3 regions of the Endozoicomonas sp. ALE010 genome follow, and region 1 is predicted to be linked to each of the others. Evidence: predicted binding sites of a transcription regulator. Region 1 holds the regulator's gene; each other region holds the start of a gene.
The links. The regulator LexA, encoded in region 1, represses DNA repair genes until DNA is damaged. The targets are predictions, from matches to a motif close to TACTGTNTANNTANACAGTA.
Positions count from the first base shown of each region.

Region 2: recN (DNA repair protein RecN) is a predicted target of LexA. The motif match lies at 3,004-3,023, and genes of this name have one in related genera.
Region 3: ACO6UY_RS21240 (YebG family protein) is a predicted target of LexA. The motif match lies at 5,570-5,589, and genes of this name have one in related genera.

Region 1 is NZ_JBLYNV010000131.1:132-4,614, reverse strand. It holds gene ACO6UY_RS23925 (DUF6586 family protein) at 31-507, shown strand; gene ACO6UY_RS23920 (hypothetical protein) at 636-878, shown strand; gene ACO6UY_RS23915 (hypothetical protein) at 899-1,330, opposite strand; gene lexA (transcriptional repressor LexA) at 1,525-2,121, opposite strand; gene ACO6UY_RS23905 (TetR/AcrR family transcriptional regulator) at 2,268-2,897, shown strand; gene ACO6UY_RS23900 (L,D-transpeptidase family protein) at 2,932-3,414, shown strand; gene nagZ (beta-N-acetylhexosaminidase) at 3,441-4,460, shown strand.
Region 2 is NZ_JBLYNV010000026.1:13,846-21,521, reverse strand. It holds gene fur (ferric iron uptake transcriptional regulator) at 1-207, shown strand, start outside; gene ACO6UY_RS12315 (DUF2158 domain-containing protein) at 493-789, shown strand; gene ACO6UY_RS12310 (DUF2158 domain-containing protein) at 877-1,197, shown strand; gene recN (DNA repair protein RecN) at 1,261-2,970, opposite strand; gene grpE (nucleotide exchange factor GrpE) at 3,204-3,818, shown strand; gene dnaK (molecular chaperone DnaK) at 4,024-5,955, shown strand; gene dnaJ (molecular chaperone DnaJ) at 6,121-7,263, shown strand; gene ACO6UY_RS12285 (ankyrin repeat domain-containing protein) at 7,339-7,676, opposite strand, start outside.
Region 3 is NZ_JBLYNV010000072.1:12,207-19,882, forward strand. It holds gene ACO6UY_RS21225 (hypothetical protein) at 436-981, opposite strand; gene ACO6UY_RS21230 (hypothetical protein) at 1,132-1,662, opposite strand; gene ACO6UY_RS21235 (valine--tRNA ligase) at 1,945-4,812, opposite strand; gene ACO6UY_RS21240 (YebG family protein) at 5,249-5,542, opposite strand; gene ACO6UY_RS21245 (hypothetical protein) at 5,694-7,676, opposite strand, start outside.

The sequences.
Region 1 (4,483 bases):
GTTGTTCCCGAAAGATTGATGGAGTTGGTTATGACAAACAATTGGCAGGGATATACCAATAAAATGCTCTTTCACGCCCGTTTGTTGCTGGATGCCTGGGAAGATGCTGATGATCTTGCCAAGCCGGCATTTCGTGAGGCCTGTCTGAATGCAATGGTTCAGGCTTACCGGTCATTACTGGCTGAAATTATGACGAATTACCGTTTGCCGGTAAATCAACTACCCTCTCTTGACGAGGCAATGAACAGTGTTCATCACAAAGGAGAGGTGTCTACTGAGTTGCAGTACATTGAACGTCTTGAGCAACATGATTCCTGGTTGTCGGCGTTATTAAAAAGTCATCAGGACTGTGCCATGCCTATACAGCGTAAAAGTGTTGAGCGGAATGAAATTCCTCTGTTTAATGCCAATAGTGTGCGGTTTGATCAGTCAGAAGGCTTTCTTTCTGTGCTTGAGTCCTTGAAGGAGCTGGTTACCTATAGTCGGAACTTCAGCCTGGAGTGGTAGGTTTCTGATGTTTTCAGGTTTGTTCATTGCCAGCCATATTCAGCTCTTTAGGGCTGATATCTTGAAAGCCTCTGCTGGCTAATGCACAATGCTTCACCGCTAACCCTAAAATCCCGGTGTCACTATTTATGTCAGCGTCGTTTCTTGAAATTGTTGAACTGCCTTCCGGCGAAATCGTTTTGCGTCGCAGTGATGAGGAGAACGCCGAGCCCCTGGTTACCATGTCATTCTCCCGGGAGTTGCTTGACTTTCTCCAGGGAGATCAGGTGGAGGTAGCCAAGGCTATGCTGGATGCCTGCATAGAAGAAGTCGGGCGTAAAACAGAAGCTGACGCTGGAGAATACATCCCTGAAAACCGGGTTCTTCACTGACTGTCATACAAACCCTCCAGTTATCCTCTGTTCCTGATTGCCAGTCCCTGACATTGACCTGAGCGAGCGGCGGTCTCGAGTTCAGAGAGTGTGATGCTATCCATCTGCTCGATCCAGCTGACCACGGTGTGGCTGGTGCCTGAGGCCAGTGCCTTGCGAGTGAGTTTCAGTGGGTCTGCCACTGCGGAAGGGTTGAGAACCTGAAGGCGCTGCCTGCTGATGCCCGATGACTTCAGCCAGTTTATGGTGCTTTTTGCCTGTTCACTGGACAGTATCAGGGTAAGCCAGCGTTGATCCTGATGGTTAGCCAGCTCATACAGAACAGTCTTCAGAAAACGTCCTGATTGCCAGGGCGGGCCTGAGAGAATCAGCTCATCAATAAAGCTGACAGGTTCACTGTCAATGCAGGGAGCGTTACCGTTCTGACTGGATGATGGTGTTAATGCTTGCATGTCAGGTCCTCTACATCAGAGATCGTCAGGGTCTAGTGCTGCTAAGCGCTGTTGCCCATACCGTTCGTCCTGAAGCTTGTCGAAGGACCCATAGGGCCTAAAGGCGGAAACTCCGGACTCTGATAGATCGTGCCAAGCACCCTTCGACTCCGCTCAGGGTGAACGTGGTTTACGGGTAATAACGCTTAGCCGCACTAGTTCCTGATAACCCCCACACTCAGTCCTTCGATAGCAAAGGTATCAACGCTGAGGTCTACTTCGATTGTCTTGAATTCTTTGTTTTCCGGGTGCAGGTAAATTCTGTTTTTAACCTGTTCAAAACGTTTGACCGTTACTTCGTCGTCAATTCTGGCAACGACAATCTGGCCATTGGCTGCGGTTGATGTTTTATGGACAGCCAGAAGGTCCCCGTCAAGAATACCGATATCCTTCATGCTCATCCCTTTTACCCGAAGCATGAAGTTTGCTTTGGGGGAAAAGAAATCAGGGTTGATGGACAGGTGGTCTTCAATATGTTCCTGGGCAAGAATGGGGCTTCCTGCAGCAACCTGTCCTACAATAGGCAGGCCGGAAGATTCAGTGCCGGGGATTCGGATACCTCTTGAGGTTCCGGGGGTGATCTCGATAGCTCCCTTGCGGGCGAGGGCTCTGAGATGTTCTTCTGCTGCATTGGGTGATCGGAACCCGAAGGTCTGTGCGATTTCTGCACGAGTGGGGGGGAAACCGGTCTCTTCTATATGAGATTTGATCAGTTCAAGAATCTCAGTCTGGCGCTTGGTCAATTTATACATGATTAAATCTGTGTTTTTATACAGTACATGTAATTATATACAGTATTTTGCTGACTGCAACCACCCCTGTCTTATTAATCTAACTTGATGTTTCAGTTGGCAAACGTTAGTTTTAAACAAATGTTTACATTGGAGGTTTTACAGACATGTCACAGTCAGCGACAGTAGACAGGATTCTGGACGCTGCCGAGAAGTTATTTGCTGAGCATGGGTTCGCAGAGACCTCGCTGCGTTCAATTACCAGTCAGGCGGGTGTTAACCTGGCCGCTGTTAATTACCACTTCGGCTCCAAAAAATCCCTGATCCAGGCGGTCTTTTCCCGTTTTCTTGATCCTTTTGTCAGCAATCTTTCCGGGGCTCTTGTGCGATATCAGGATAATAATGACGTTCTTGATCTGGAAGAAATACTTCATTTACTGGTGGATCAGATCATGGCGGTTAAACCCCGCAGCCCTGAAGATCTCTCTGTTTGTATGAGGATGATTGGCCTGGCCTACACACAGGGCCAGGGGCATCTGAAGAAATATTTGCGCGACGTCTACGGGGAAGTATTCCAGGCTTATCTGGAGTTGCTGGTAAAAGCGTGTCCTGAGTTGCCATTGAATGACCTGTTCTGGCGCGTCTATTTTATTCTGGGTTCCGCTGTGTTTACCCTTTCAGGAGCGGATGCACTGAGGGCTATTGCGGAAAGCGATTATGGGGTCAGGACTGAACTGGAAGATATCATGAGAAAGATGGTGCCTTTCATGGCGGCAGGTCTAAGATCGCACACCTGACGGATCATTTAACCATACAGAGCTTGATTTACCGATGCATCTTACTGTTCATATTGCCAGTCAGGAGATGGTGCTGCATGAGAAGGACGGCAAGCGCCGTGTTTATTCTGTGTCTACTGCCAGCAAGGGAGTCGGGCAGCAGGAGGGGAGCTGGCAAACACCTCTTGGTCAGCATGTTATCCGGGCGAAAATTGGTGCCGGTCTGCCGACTAATTCAGTATTTGTCGGACGTCGCTTTACCGGTGAGATTTATTCCCCCGGGCTTTGTCAGCAGTACCCTGAAAGAAAGGACTGGATATTAACCAGAATTTTATGGCTCAGTGGCCTGGAGCCCGGATATAACCGGCTGGGTAATGTTGATACCATGCGTCGCTATATCTATATCCACGGTTCGCCGGATACGGCAGTGATGGGTGAACCCGGCTCGCGGGGATGTATCCGAATGCATGGGGAAGATATTATCGATCTGTTTGACCGTGTAGATACCGGTACCAGGATAGATATACAGCTTAGCTGATACCGTTTTTTTTAGAGGATAGAGTCGTGCCTACAGGCCTGAACCGTGGTGTTCTTTTGATTGATCTCGAGGGAGTGCAGCTGACCGCCGAAGAACACCAGCTGCTTTCCCTGCCCGGTGTTGCGGGTATTGTCCTTTTTTCCAGGAACTATCAGAGTCGGGAACAGTTAATTGCCATGGTTCGTTCTGTCCGGAATGTTCGTCGGGATCTGTTAATTTGTGTGGATCAGGAAGGTGGGCGTGTGCAACGCTTCAAGGACGGATTTACCCGTCTACCCCCGGCGCAGGCTTATGGGGCATTTGACCCGGATCAGCAGTATCAGATGGCTTATCAGTCAGGCTGGCTGATGGCCTCTGAGTTGCTGGCCTGCGGGATAGATCTTTGCCTGGGGCCTGTGTTGGATATTGATCATGGTAAAACGCCGATCGTGGGGGATCGGGCTTTTGGGCGTTCGATTGAGCAGGTGAATCACCTGGCCTCATTGTGGATTGATGGGGTTCATGAAGCGGGAATGTCTGTGGTTATCAAGCACTTTCCGGGCCATGGGAATGTGGATGCTGATTCCCATGTGAGCCTTCCCCTGGATGATCGTACTTTTGATGAGATCTGTCAGTCGGACCTGGAGCCTTTCCGGGTAATGATTCAAAAGGGGGTTGAGGCATTAATGCCGGCCCATATCCTGTTTCCCGCTATTGACCGGCATCCGGTGGGTTATTCTTCAGAATGGCTGAAAGGGGTGTTACGCAATCAGCTGTCATTTGAGGGGCTGGTTATCAGCGATTGCCTGTCGATGGAGGGAGCGGCGAAAACCGGCAGTTATCCTGCCAGGGCCAGGGCAGCCCTGGATGCTGGTTGTGATCTCCTGATTATCTGTAATCGTCAGGGGGTTCGGGAGGTACTGGCTGAGATAGACGGCTCGGGTTTACAGGGTGTCGGTCCGGATGGTTTGATGCCTGACTCTTACACTGACTGGGCGTCTCTTGAACAGTCAGAGCGCTACAGGACAGCGCGTAAAATGCTGGCAGAGGCCTTCGGAACAGGCTGATTTTAATGGTGCCATGGCCATCA
Region 2 (7,676 bases), on a different contig from region 1:
CGCCATAACTTTGATGGCGGTCATTCCGTGTTTGAGCTCGCCCGCGGGGGGCACCATGATCATATGGTTTGCATGGAGAGCGGAGACGTTATCGAGTTTATTGACGAAGAAATCGAGAAACGTCAGTACGCTATTGCTGAAAAGCACGGCTTTGAAATTGTGGATCACAATCTGGTGATCTATGTACGTCCAAAGAAGAAAAAATAAGCAGCATTAAAAAAGAAAAAAACAAGAGTTAACCTCTAACCTGTGAGATCACTTGCCCCCTCTGCTTCTGCCGAGGGGGAATTCATTTTTTCTTCAATTGGTTAGTGAAATTAATCAGAACGGATAGATCAACATTCGTTTCGTAATTGATCCCTTGATTTTTGTGCCAAACCAGATAGTTAAACGTAACTATCCAATCAAAAACTCCGTCAAGAGCAAAACGATGGAACTAACATAATAAAAAAATGTCTATATAAAGACTTTCAATCAAAAGGAATCAAACAAATGGAAATAAGAGCCAGAATCGGTCAACTTGTCCGCTTACGAGCCGGTGGTCCCGTACTGTGTGTTACGTGCGAATACCCTATGGCTGATGGATCTTATAGCTATACCTGCCAGTGGTTTGAAGATGACAGACTGAGAGATTACACCTTTCCAATCGTAGCCCTTGAACCTGTGGAAGGTGAGTTTGAAGCCAGTATTAAGGGTCAGCCCGGCACCGAAGTGGAAATAGAAGCAGAAGCAGAAGTAGATACAGAAGCGGAAGCAGAAGAGGGCGATAAGGGTAAAAACTATCACTAATACTCATTCAAGAATAAACGATGGAACTAATATGATTAAACAATGTCTATTAAAAAAACTATCAAACTTGCATAAGGATTCAAAGATATGGAAATAAGAGCAAAAATCGGTCAACTCGTCCGCCTGAGAGCCGGTGGCCCAGTACTTTGCGTTACCTATGAATACCCGATGGAGGATGGTACTTATAGTTACTGCTGCGAGTGGTTCGAATATGAAAAACTCAGACACTCAACCTTTCCAATCGTAGCCCTTGAGCCCGTGGAAGGTGATTTTGAAATTGATATTGAGGTTCAGCTCGACCCTGAAGCAAAGACAAAGGCTGATGCAGAGACAGAACCAGAATCAGAATCAGAATCAGATAATGAAGCAGACAAAAAAGGTGGCAAACCAGGTAAAAATTTTCATTAACTCCGCCACATCCAAACCTGTGAGGTTGCTTTAATTCATTTAAAGCAACTTTATCGGAAGCATTTATACGGCTTGCACCTGAGCCTGAAACAGCATCTCCTGGGCATGACTCAATGTTGGTGCAGTCAGCTCAACGCCCCCCAGCATTCGGGCAATTTCGTGTACGCGATGTTCACCATCCAGCTTGAGAATACGGGTGCTGGAAGCCTTACGACTGACTTTCTTACTGACGTGCAGATGCTGATGGGCCTGGGATGCCACCTGGGGCTGATGGGTAACACACAGCACCTGCCCTTTTTTACCCACTTCTCTCAACATACTGCCCACGATTTCTGCTGTGCCGCCACCGATACCAACATCTACCTCATCAAAAACCAGCGTTGGCGTTGACGCGGTTTGCGCAATAATTACCTGAATGGCCAGACTGATTCGGGAAAGCTCTCCACCGGAAGCCACTTTGGCCAGGGCGCGCGGAGGTTGCCCCGGGTTGGTGGTCACCAGGAACTCGATGGATTCAAAGCCTTGAGAGGCAACCGTGCGATCAGGAATGTCTGTTAGCTCGACACAGAACTTACCTTTGGGCATACCCAGCAAGGCAATGCGTTCAGACACCTGTTTTTCCAGTTTTCGCGCGGCGGCCCTGCGTCTGGCAGACAGTTTTTCGGCTAACTGATTGTGTTTTTTCTGCAGCTGTTCCAGGGACAGTTCCAGGTCGGCGACCTGTTCATCATGACACTGAACTTTTTCCAGCTCTTCGCTGATCTGTTGTTGTTTCTCCAGCAACGCTTCTGGCTGGATACGGTGTTTGCGGGCCAGATCAAAAATAGCACTGAGCCGGTCTTCGATTTCCCGGGCCCTTTGTGGATCGGCATCAAAGTGATCAATAAAATGATTCAGCTCGCCAACCGCTTCCTCCACCTGAATCTGCGCGGATGACAGCATCTCCAGAGAGTTATTGATGGCGGCATGCGCAACCTGCAGTTCACTGAGGCGGTGCAGGCAGAAAGAGAGCTGCTGCAGCAAATTATCACCATCATCACTGGTACAAACCCGGGTAATCTGATGGCAGGCCGATAAGGTTGCACCGGCCTGGGATTGCTGGCGATGCTCCTGCTCCAACTGCTCAACCTCCCCGGGCTGAAGGTTTAACTGCTCCAACTCATGCAACTGATAACTCAGCAGTTGAACCCGCTCTTCCCGGTCCTGCTGATCGGACAATAAAGCATGCAATTGCGCAGAGGTCTGGCGGTAATCTGCGGCCATATCCGCTACTTCCCGGGACAGCGCCAGCGAGCCGGAAAACTCATCCAGCAGCTCAGCGTGATTGCTCTTTTTCAACAGTGATTGGTGGGCATGCTGACTGTGAATATCGATTAACAACTCCCCCAGCCCCTTCAACTCGGCCAGTGTGACCGGGATACCATTGATATAGCCCCGGGAGCGACCTTCACGGGTCACCACCCGGCGCAAAATACATTCGTTCGCCGAGGATTCGGAACCGCCAGCATGCTCACTGTCATAATCTCGCTCCTGCAACCACTCTATTGCGGCAGGTATGCGTTGAAGGTCAAAGCAGGCGCGGATATCGGCCCGATCAGCACCATCACGCACACAGTCGCTGCCCGCCCGCCCCCCCAGGGCCAGCCCGAGGGCATCCAGCATAATGGATTTACCGGCACCCGTTTCCCCGGTGATGGCGGTCATCCCGGGATTGATGTCCAAGTTAAGGTGGTCAACGATGGCATAGTTGCTGATGGAAATTTGGTTCAGCATGGCAGCTCTCACGATCCCAATTGCATATCGGGTTACTGTTTATTTATACAGTAAACTTAAAACCCGAATTGGTAAAGCAAATTTCCCCTTGAATAAGCTGCCATGAACCCCATATTAGGCTATCACTTAATATTTACTTTTGCCGGGGCCCTACGGAAGCACTACGGCCCATAACACGAAGACACGTTCCAGCCAGCATTTCAGGCTGGATTGACATCCGGAGAAACGTTGGAATGACTGTAGAAAACACCAAAGCAGAAGATCAGGCCGAGCAACCTGAAGCCAACGAAACTGAAATTTCTGCTGACGCTGAGGCAGCCGTTGACCCGATTCTGGAAGAGGCGGCTGATTCAGAAGATCAAGCCGAAGAGCAGGCCAACGACGATAGCGCCAGACGAATCGAAGAACTCGAAGAGCAGCTAGCCCAGGCTAAAGACCAGGCGCTGCGCGCTCATGCCGAAGCCATGAACACCAAGCGCCGCGCAGAGCAGGACGTTGAAAAAGCCCACAAATTTGCCCTGGAGAAGTTCGTCAACGAACTGATCCCTGTGGTTGAGAGCCTGGAAAAAGGTATTGAAAGCGCAGAACAGGGTGAAGGTCAGCACGAGACCATGCTCGAAGGCATGCGCCTGACCCACAAGCAGCTGCTGGATGCCCTGGCAAAATTCAGTGTTGAGCAGGTTAACCCTGAAGGCCAGCCGTTCGACCCGAACTTCCATCAGGCCATCTCCATGGTGCCCAACCCGGATATGGAACCCAACACCGTGATGAATGTCTTCCAAAAAGGCTACACACTGCACGGTCGTGTTATCCGTCCGGCCATGGTGGTGGTTTCCAAAGCGGCTTAACCAAAGAGGGGCTCCGGGAGGCTGATCGAGAATCTTGCAAGAGCCCCTTGAAAAAGCAAAGACCGCTCCCATATAGCAAACCAAGATCGTGGTAATCACCACCTAAACGCTGTTTCACCAGACTCAACATCGGTTGAAAGCATTGGGCAGCGAACAAAGATTTCAAAGTTTTCCGCCCTGATTATGGGCAATGGAGAGACTCAAAATGAGTAAAGGCAGAATCATTGGTATTGACCTGGGTACCACCAACTCCTGTGTGGCGATCCTGGACGGCGATAAATCCAAAGTCATCGAAAACGCTGAAGGCGCACGTACCACCCCTTCCATCATCGCCTACACCGACGACGGTGAGATTCTGGTAGGCCAGCCAGCCAAGCGCCAGGCGGTTACCAACCCCGACAACACCCTGTTCGCCATCAAGCGTCTGATCGGCCGTCGCTTTAAAGACGACGTCGTTCAAAAAGACATCAAGATGGTTCCGTACAAAATCATCGAAGCGGACAACGGCGATGCATGGGTTGAGGTTAAAAGTGACAAGAAAGCACCGCCTCAGATCTCTGCCGAAATCCTGAAGAAGATGAAGAAAACCGCTGAAGACTATCTGGGCGAGTCAGTAACTGAAGCGGTTATTACCGTTCCTGCCTACTTCAACGATTCCCAGCGTCAGGCTACCAAAGACGCAGGCCGTATCGCGGGTCTGGAGGTCAAGCGGATCATCAACGAGCCAACCGCTGCGGCGCTGGCTTACGGCATGGACAAGAAAAAAGGCGACCAGACCATCGCCGTTTATGACCTGGGTGGCGGTACTTTCGACGTATCCATCATCGAGATCGCTGACGTAGATGGCGAGCACCAGTTTGAAGTACTGGCCACCAACGGTGACACCTTCCTGGGTGGTGAAGACTTCGACCTGCGCCTGATCGAATACCTTGCCGACGAATTCAAAAAAGACCAGGGCATCGACCTGAAAGGCGACCCACTGGCCATGCAGCGTCTGAAAGAAGCCGCTGAGAAAGCCAAGATTGAACTGTCTTCTACTCAGCAGACAGACGTCAACCTGCCTTACATCACTGCCGATGCCACCGGTCCCAAGCACCTGAACGTTAAAGTCAGCCGTGCCAAGCTGGAATCCCTGGTAGAAGACCTGGTTGCCCGTTCTCTGGAGCCATGCCGCATCGCGGTCAAGGACTCTGACCTGGACCTGTCTGACATCGACGAAGTTATCCTGGTGGGTGGTCAGACCCGTATGCCACTGGTTCAGCAGAAAGTGGCCGAGTTCTTTGGTAAAGAGCCTCGCAAGGACGTTAACCCTGACGAAGCGGTGGCCATGGGTGCTTCCATCCAGGCTGCGGTTCTGGCCGGTGACGTCAAAGACGTTCTGCTGCTGGACGTTACTCCGCTGACCCTGGGTATCGAAACCATGGGCGGCGTAATGACGCCACTGATCGAAAAGAACACCACCATCCCGACCAAAAAGTCCCAGGTGTTCTCTACGGCCGACGACAACCAGGGCGCAGTCACCATTCACGTGTTGCAAGGTGAGCGCAAGCAGGCGACTCACAACAAGTCCCTTGGCCGTTTCGACCTGGCAGACATTCCGCCAGCACCTCGCGGCATGCCACAGATCGAAGTCAGCTTCGACCTGGATGCCAACGGTATTTTGAATGTTTCGGCAAAAGACAAGGCAACTGGCAAAGAACAGTCTATTGTGATCAAGGCATCTTCCGGTCTGTCGGACGAAGAGATCGATCAAATGGTCAAGGATGCTGAAGCCAACGCAGCAGACGACAAGAAGTTCGAAGAGCTGGCGGCGGCCCGTAACCAGGCTGACAGTCTGGCGCACGCAACCCGCAAGACGCTGGAAGAAGCCGGTGACAAGGCCACTGAAGAAGAGAAGGCGGCCATCACCAAGGCGATCGAAGACGTTGAAGCCGCGGTCAAAGGTGACGATAAGGAAGAGATCGAAGCCAAGACCAAGGCACTGTCTGAAGCCTCTGCCGGTCTGGCCCAGAAGATGTATGCTGAAGCTCAGCAGCAGGGCGAAGCCCAGGCTGATGCCGGTGCCGACCAAAAGGCGGATGCAGCTGACGACGCCGTTGACGCTGAGTTTGAAGAAGTAAAAGATGACAAGAAGTAAGACCAACTCGATCATCAATGACTGATGATAAGGTCACAACGCGGGATTCATTCCCGCGTTGTCGTATATATCAAAATGATGGCTTTGTCAGACTTGACCATGAATCCAGTTAGCTCTGTGTTTTCATGCTCGACTGGTGAATGCAGGTAGCTCAGGGTTTTTCTGATGTCAAAACGCGACTACTACGAAGTGCTGGGTGTAGAAAGGAGCGCTTCAGACAAGGACATAAAAAAGGCCTATCGTCGTATGGCCATGAAATATCACCCCGACCGTAACCCGGGTGATAAAGCAGCGGAAGAGAGCTTCAAGGAAATCAACGAAGCCTTTGAAATTCTTTCCGACAGCGAGAAAAAAGCGGCCTACGATCAGTACGGCCACGCCGGTGTTGACCCGAACATGGGTGGCATGGGCGGTGCTGGCGGTTTTGCCGGTGGTAATTTCGGCGATATTTTCGGCGATGTCTTTGGTGACATTTTCGGTGCTGGCGGTGGTCGCAGCCGCAGTTCCGTCCAGCGTGGTGCCGATCTCCGCTATCAACTGGAACTCAGCCTTGAAGAAGCCGTTCGCGGCGTTAGCAAGAAAATCCGTATTCCGACACTGGTGAGCTGTAACGGGTGTGATGGCTCCGGTGCGAAAAAAGGCACTCAGCCTGTCAGCTGTACCACCTGTGGCGGTATTGGTCAGGTGCGTATGCAGCAGGGCTTTTTCTCTGTGCAGCAAACCTGCCCTGACTGTCGCGGCACAGGCAAGATGATTAAGGACCCCTGTAACGTCTGTCACGGTGAAGGCCGCGTTCAGGAATACAAGACCCTCTCCGTCAAGATTCCTCCCGGTGTTGATACCGGCGACCGTATCCGTCTGGCCGGTGAAGGCGAAGCGGGTGTCAATGGTGGACCAGCCGGAGACCTGTACGTTCAGGTCAGTGTTGCTGATCATCCGATCTTCCAGCGTGACGGCAAACACCTCTACTGTGAAGTACCCATCACATTTGTCGATGCCGCACTGGGCGGTGAACTGGAAGTCCCCACCCTGGAAGGCCGGGTGAAGCTGAAGATTCCAGCGGAAACCCAGACGGGTAAACTGTTCCGTCTGCGTGGCAAGGGTGTTGTCCCGGTCCGTGGTGGCAGTGCCGGAGATCTGATGTGCCGGGTTGTGGTTGAGACTCCAGTGAAACTGACGGAGCGTCAGAAAGAGTTGCTCAAGGAGCTGGATGACACCTTCAAAAAAGAAGGTGCCGGTCACCAGTCGCCTAAAAAGCAATCCTTCTTTGATGGCGTCAAGAAGTTCTTTGACGATATGACTTCCTGATCCCCCCCTCAAAAGGCCTCTGTTATCAGGGGCTTCCATTAAATGGTTGCGTTACTGCTGTTTTTGCGGTGATTTTTAGCATTGTCTTACTGTTTTTTTTCGGACATGAGCACCGGTGGTTCTCTTCTTGAGCTTTGCAGCGCAGGCAATCAGGACATCAACGGCTGCCTGCTGACCTTGCTGGGTTGCATATTTGAGGGGCGTAAACCCGTCTTTGGTTCGAGCTCTGACGTCTGCACCTTTGTCAATCAGAGCAACAATGGCATCCAGCTGGCCTTTCCCGGCTGCATAGTGGAGGGGCGTAGCCCCGTTTTTGGTTCGAGCGTCGACGTACGCACCTTTGGCAATCAGAGCATAAATGGCTTTCTGCTGGCCTTTCTCGGCTGCATAGTGGAGGGGCGTATATTTATTTA
Region 3 (7,676 bases), on a different contig from region 1:
GTTGGCTTGGCATTGACCGATGTATGAGTAGTAACGCCAGCGACGCATTTGCCAGCCAGGGTCAGCAAAGTGATGAGCCTGGCGGGGGCGGATGATGCATAATATGCCGGGTTAGGAAGATGCTTAAGGGTCTGTGCAGCGCAAGCTAATGAGTATCTTGCCTTACCGGTCAGCCATTCGTACGTTGAAGCTTCAGGTCCACTACTGTCCGGGATTTTGGTATCAGGTATGCCGGGTGGTGTTAATTGATTTGGTTCACTGATTATCATGGTGGTAACAGCTCCTGTTTATATTCTGCGACTCCTCAATGGAGGCAGGATGAAAGGAAGAAAAGCACGGCGTGTGTTGTATTTGTTGATTTCTGGGCACCGTGCTGTCTATCAGACAATAGGGACAGGATTTTGTTCCCGTTTTCTAACCGATCAGGTTCAATATTTATCGCTCATAGTAAGCCACAACTCTGTCAGCAAGTGCTGACCGTTCACAGCCGGTTCCATTGGACGCCTCCAGCACAAAATTGTAAGCCTTTGCTACCATGTAGGGACTAAGGCAGGCAGCAACGCTGAATCCTGTGAAATACCCGATAGCGCCACCAACCGCTACACCAATATACTGACCTTCTGTTATCCGACCTCCTGTTAACTGACCTTCTGCTCCTTCCATCATCCCCCCTAACATCGCACCTCCGGCACCCAGAGTGAAACACCCGACGTGGGCGGCAACTTGCGTGATAATCACTGATGCACTGCCCATTGCGATCGCTGACAATGTGGCCAGAACACGCTCTGTTTTTCGGGTTTTCAGTAACGGCCCATCGTATCTGTTGTTTTGTTCCGATATCTGGGACCTTTTATCAGGGTATATATCAATAGAAACTTCTTTGCCAGAATGCCTGGCTTTAGGTTCAGCCGGAAAACTGACTACAGTTGAAGGATTGTATTGTTCGGTGAAATAAGATTCGGTGGTTTCGTTAGCATTCATATAACAGCTCAATTTAAATCGATTGATGAACTAAGGATTTGTCTCAGAATAAATCATAGTGCCAATAAAAAGAAAATTGAAAAAACGGAGCATAAAAAACGCTGCGGTGGTTACAGCGATTTTTTATTAACAGTTTAGATTGTATTGGGTTTATGCCCTTGATGTTGAAGTTGACCCCTCATAATGAGCCACAACTCTATCGGCAAGATTGGACCTTTCAAAGTCATTGCCATTTGACGCCTCCAGAACCAGATTGTAAGTCTTTGCTATAAAATAGGGGATAAAGTAGGCCATCACGGCATATCCTGCGAAAGCCCCAACAGAGAAACCGATCACGCTACCAAGAAACATACCATAAGGCCCTCCTACCACCCCAATCGCGGTACCAATGCCACCCAAAATGCTACCCGCTACGGAAGCGATAGTCGGGGCGATGAATAACACTGATGCAACGCCCATCGCGATCGCTGACAATGTGGCCAGGGTACGCTTGGTTTTTCGGTTATGCAGTGGCCGCCCCTCGTACACGTTGCCTCTTTCAGGTATTTGGGGGCTTTCATGGTAGTGCGTAGCGATAGTTACTCTTTTGCCAGAAAGGTCGGCTTTAGTGGTTCCGGAATTGACTTCAGGTTGCCTGGCAGGTTGGCCTGTTAAATACTGACTGCCTCCAATAGAATTCATATTTCACCTCCATATGTACAGATTGATCAGCGATGTTTCATTAAATGTAAACTGTTACAAGTCTTACTCGTACTTGTTGTTATTGATTGTATTAATATTAACAAGCTGTTCAATAACATGATTGTTAGAATTACTATCATCTATCGGGTGCAATGAGGAATCGGATTGAAACAAGGCTGATAAAATGAATAAGACGTACCAATAAAAAGAAAATAAAAAAAGCGGTGCATAAAAAAATGGCTGCAGTGATTGCAGCCATTTTTATATTGCCAATGCTCTGATTTACAAAGCCTTGATCGCCTCCAGCTGTTCTTCCAGCTTGGCCCTGGCGGCTTGAGCTTCAGCCAGCTTGTCCTGCTCTTTGGCAACCACGTCGGCGGGTGCCTTGCTGATGAATTTCTCGTTGTTTAACTTGCCTTCAAAGCGGGCCACTTCTTTGGCAAACCGCTCAATCTCCTTATTGAGTCGGGCAGACTCTTTGTCCTTGTCGATCAGGCCAGCCATTGGTACCAGAACTTCCATGGAGCCTACCAGCTGAGTGGTTGCCATGGGGGCTTCTTCACCGGCGACCAGAACCCTGATGTCTTCCAGTTTGGCCAGGGACTTCAGGAAGGTCTGGTTGTCATTCAGGCGGGCAACGTCGTCTGCAGAGGTGTTACGCAGCAGTACATTCAGCGGCTTGCTTGGGCCAATATTCAACTCGGCACGAATGTTACGGATACCGGTGATAAACGATTTGAGCCACTCAATATCACGCTCAGCCGTTTCATCAATACGGGCCGGGTCCGACACCGGGTAGCTCTGCAGCATCAGGGTGTCACCGGCAGCGCCAGCACTGTGCTTGATGTTCTGCCAGATCGCTTCGGTGATATAAGGCATAAACGGATGGGCCAGGCGCATAATGGCCTCCAGAACCCGAACCAGTGTTCGACGGGTGCCGCGCTTACGCTCAGCAGGTGCATGTTCATCCCAGAGAACCGGCTTGGACAGCTCCAGATACCACGCACAATATTCATTCCAGACAAAGTCGTAGAGATTCTGGGACGCGTGATCGAGACGGAACTCGGAAAGGTTCTTTTCGATCTGGGCTTCAACCCGTTGCAGTCGGGAAACAATCCAGCGATCAGCCAAAGTCAGTTCAACGGGTTCACCACTGATACCACAGTCCTGATCATCGGTATGCATTTTGACGTAGTTGGCAGCATTCCAGATCTTGTTGCAGAAGTTCCGGTAGCCTTCCAGACGGTTCATATCCCAGTTGATATCACGGCCGGTGGAGGCCAGTGAGTACAGGGTGTATCTCAGGGCATCGGTACCGTGGGCAGAAATACCTTCAGGGAAAGTGCTGCGGGTACGCTTCTCAATCTTCTCCGCCAGCTGCGGCTGCATCATATTGCCACAGCGTTTCTCAACCAGGGCTTCCAGGTCGATACCGTCAATCATATCCAGAGGGTCAAGGACGTTACCCTTGGACTTGGACATTTTGTCGCCATGCTCATCACGGATCAGGCCCGTCACGTAAACGTACTTGAACGGCACCTGTGGTTTGCCGTCTTCATCTTTCATAAAGTGCATGGTCATCATGATCATTCTGGCGACCCAGAAGAAGATAATGTCAAAACCGGTGACCAGCACATCGGTGGGGTGGAAGGTGTTCAGGCGATCGGTCTGCTCTGGCCAGCCCAGGGTGCCAAAAGTCCAGAGTGCCGAAGAGAACCAGGTATCCAGAACATCGTCATCCTGCTTCAGGACAACAGGCGTTGGGATGTTGTGCTTTTCCCGGACTTCGGCTTCATTGCGACCCACGTAAACGTTGCCGGCATCGTCATACCAGGCAGGAATTCGGTGTCCCCACCAGAGCTGACGGGAGATACACCAGTCCTGAATATCACGCATCCAGGAGAAGTACATGTTCTCGTACTGTTTGGGCACGAACTGAATACGACCGTCTTCTACCGCTGCAATAGCCGGTTTGGCCAGCGGCGCAGCGCGGACAAACCACTGGTCAGTCAGCAGCGGCTCAATCACCACGCCGGAACGGTCACCGTAAGGCACCATCAGGGTATGGTCATCGATTTTTTCCAGCAGACCAAGGGCATCCAGGTCAGCAACGATCTGCTTGCGGGCAGCAAAGCGCTCCATGCCCCGGTAGGCTTCTGGAATAGCGGTATCAATGGATTGATTTACCGTGCCATCAATATTATAGGCTTCACCCTGCTGGCGGATATCGCCGTTCAGGGTCATAACATTGATCATTGGCAGGTTGCAGCGCTTGCCAACTTCATGGTCATTAAAGTCGTGGGCCGGGGTGATTTTTACGCAGCCGGTGCCTTTTTCCATATCGGCGTGTTCATCAGCGACAATCGGGATGCGACGGTTGACCAGGGGCAGAATAACCGCTTTGCCGATCAGGGCCTGGTAACGCTCATCTTCCGGGTTAACCGCCACACCGGTATCCCCCAGCATGGTTTCCGGACGGGTGGTGGCTACCACGATATAGTCTTTGCCCTCTGCGGTTTTCTCGCCATCCGCCAGTGGATAGCGCAGGTGCCACATATTGCCTTTGACTTCTTTGTTTTCTACTTCCAGGTCGGAGATGGCAGTGTGCAGTTTTGGGTCCCAGTTCACCAGACGCTTGCCTCGGTAGATCAGGTCGTCTTCGTAAAGGCGGACAAAGACCTCCTGGACAGCGGCATAGAAGCCCTTGTCCATGGTGAAGCGCTCGGTGTCCCAATCAACAGATGCCCCCAGGCGACGAAGCTGACGGGTGATGGTGCCGCCGGACTCTTCCTTCCACTCCCAGATTTTATCGGTAAAGGCTTCACGTCCGTAGTCGTGACGGGTTTTGCCTTCTTCTGCCAGGATCTTGCGTTCAACCACCATCTGGGTTGCGATACCCGCATGGTCAGTACCCACCTGCCAGAGCGTGTTGCAGCCTTTCATCCGGTGGTAGCGGATCAGGGCATCCATAATGGAGTCCTGGAAGGCATGGCCCATGTGCAGGCTGCCGGTGACATTGGGAGGGGGGATCATGATGGAGTAGGGCGTGCTGTTACCGCGCTGGTCAGAAGCCGGCGCAAAATAGCCTTTCTCTTCCCAGTTTTGATACAGCGTGCGTTCGATGGCTTGGGGGTTGAACGTCTTTTCCATAACTGCTTTTCCAGTAGAGTTTCCAACTGTTCCCGGAACTCCTGAAGAGCAGGGGGGCTCCGGATTTGGATAAACCGGTGATTATACACTGTGGGACTGAATCAGGAAGCACCCTTCATTGCCGACTACTGGGTTCTCGGACAGCTTTCTGCATCATTGCAATGAGTTTGGTGTGTACAATCTCCGTTCACCCTGAGCAGAGTCGAAGGGTGATTGGCACAGTCTTTATTCAGGGTATGGTGTTTACGCCCTTCGACTCCGCTCAGGACGAACGGAGCTTGGGAGTCATTGATAGAAGGAACCCATCAGAAACCATGTACTAGCCTATGGGAAGTACCGAATCAGCTGTTATTTTAAGTATTCATAAAATGTGATTGGTAACCACAAAGGACATTTCACTATGAGCAACATCACGCCTTTGTGGCTTAGATCAATATCAGGCAATCGCTTCACGAATATCTACGGTATTGTTTTCTGCAGGTTCGCTCTCCAGTTTGATCTCCTGCAGGATTTCAGGTTTGCCTTTAAAGGCTTTGGCGAGAATATCCTTGTTCCGTGACAGCAGCAGACCGATCTCTTCCGCCAGTTGTTCATCGATCTTGAAATTGGCTTCCAGCATACCCGTGATGCCATCGGCCAGCTCAAGCATACGATCGTGTTCTTCTGCGGCTTTCTTATCAGTAAACATGCTTCCGTCCCGGTCAACTCGCCACATGGGGGTAATGGACATGGGCTTCCTCCTGTATTGGGTTCTTTATACTGTATATAAATACAGTTGTTTTGTCCAGAAGGCTGTCTGGGAATCAGCTAGTCAATTTCCAGCTCAAGTCAGGTCTAAAACTCTGGTAGCCAGCCCTGCCAGGTATACTGCGACCTTGGGTTCAGAGGATTTGACACGAAAAGCCTTGGTCTGTGTCAGGCTGATTTTCTGGTTGTGAACGCGCGGGTTCAGGTATCTGCTTCGGTACGAACATTACTTTCTCTAGCTGGCGGTCATCGTCGGTACAGTAGGGACGCTTCTCACAAACCACGGTAATACCCCGCTCTTTCAGCACTTCCTGCGCTTTCGACGAAGTCAGTGTTTCCTGCGTCAAGGTCCCTGGGTTCATTCGTATTCCCTGGCTCTTCAGCCGTTGCACCTCTTGCTCCAATGCCTGTTGTGTTGCCGGGCTTAGCAGTGATGGGTTATGCCTGTACTGCATCTTTTCCAGCAGCGTCATTCCGGCCGGAATCTCTATCTGGTGGAGATCATACCAGCTGTTATGAATACCATAAGTGATGCCTTTGCTCTGATCAGCCCTGCAAGCCTGGTGGTAGGGGTCTGAACAGACAATAATTCCAGCGGCCTGAGCAATTGTGCGCCGAACATTGTCATCAATAAACCGGTTCATTCTTTCCACTGACTCAGTTGTCCATTCAAAGTGCTCAGAAATCTCTGAGCCATTGTCAATCAGACCGTAGGCCTCGGTATATTTTTTTTCGCGGTGATCGTTGGGTTGCCCGGTTACTTGCGCCAGATCAGCCGCACCATGCATGGCGGCTACCAGATGCCGTTGAAATTCAGTCCCGTTGCCAGGCCCGGAGGTAAAATCCCAGGGCAACTGCGGCGGCAGGTCAAGACGTGTAGCGTCAAACCCCCCGACCGTTGATCCGGGAAAATCAGCCCCAACCCCGCAACAACGGATAATGTCCATACGATCTGCAAAGCGTAATATGCGCAGATACCAGCGCACGGAGTCAGACAGGTTCTGCTCATCTGCGCCATTGACATCATTTTCCTTGCTGACCATCGCCTTTGCCATATCCTTCAGCAGCGGTTCAGGATAGTGCCCGATCAGGTCCCTTTTGAAATAGTCAGCTGACCTTGTTTCTTCCACTGATTTGGCGACATCTTCGGCAGCAGCAGCATGGTAGATAATCGCCAGCGCCAGGAGTTCTTTTTTTTCCGGGCGCAGGTAATGCAGCTGAAATTTTTCCAGCAATTCCATATACCAGAGCCCATTATTCCTGGCCCGCAGGACATGACTGCAGCTGTGCAGCGGTTTCCACACGGTTGGCAAGGTATGTCTGCCAAGGCTCTGGATCACGCGTTCCGGTCCCGGACGGCGGTAATAATGCTGCAATACCTTCAGGATGGTGCTTTCATTATCGCCGACATTATCAGGCAGGACGGGCGGTTTGCTGAACGCGTCCACCATAAACTGTAATGCCGCTGGCACCTTGGTTTCCACAGGTGCCGCCAATGGGCAAGCATCGTCCGACAGACCGAGCGATTGTTTCAGATCCGCGATTTCCAGATTGGCCTGTCGGACATGTTCTGACCAATTCAGGTAGAAAGGATGCTTGTTTCGTTGCTTCCATAGTCCTTCAAACCATTGGATGAACCCAGCCACGGATAAGTTACCAATAACCTTTCTACCGTCATGGCACCAATAGTCCAGATTATGTTTAACCCTGGCCAGAATATCTTTGTTCAGGGAAGCTCCATAATGAAACAGGGCGAGTAGGTGGGACTCAAAGATATCAAGGTTTAAAGGGTAACCAAGGTAATCACATAGTAGCTCTTCAAGACGGCTCTGCCGTTGCTGCTGACTGAGCCCCCGGCAGATTCGGTCAAATTCAACGACGCTTCCCGAATAACCGATCAGCGGCAACCACTTGAGATCTTCCAGGCTCAGGAACTCAAATGGAGCAAAGGCGGCCACCATATAATTCATTGTGCCCGCTCGCATTACCGCCGATTCTCGCTTGCTTAGCGTACAGTAAAAAACCGAAGTAACCTTCTGATCCATCCTTGACCCGTTCTGCAGAAGCAACTGAAGTAAACGGCAAGCTTCTTCCTCTTGTTCCCGGATTTGTTCCTG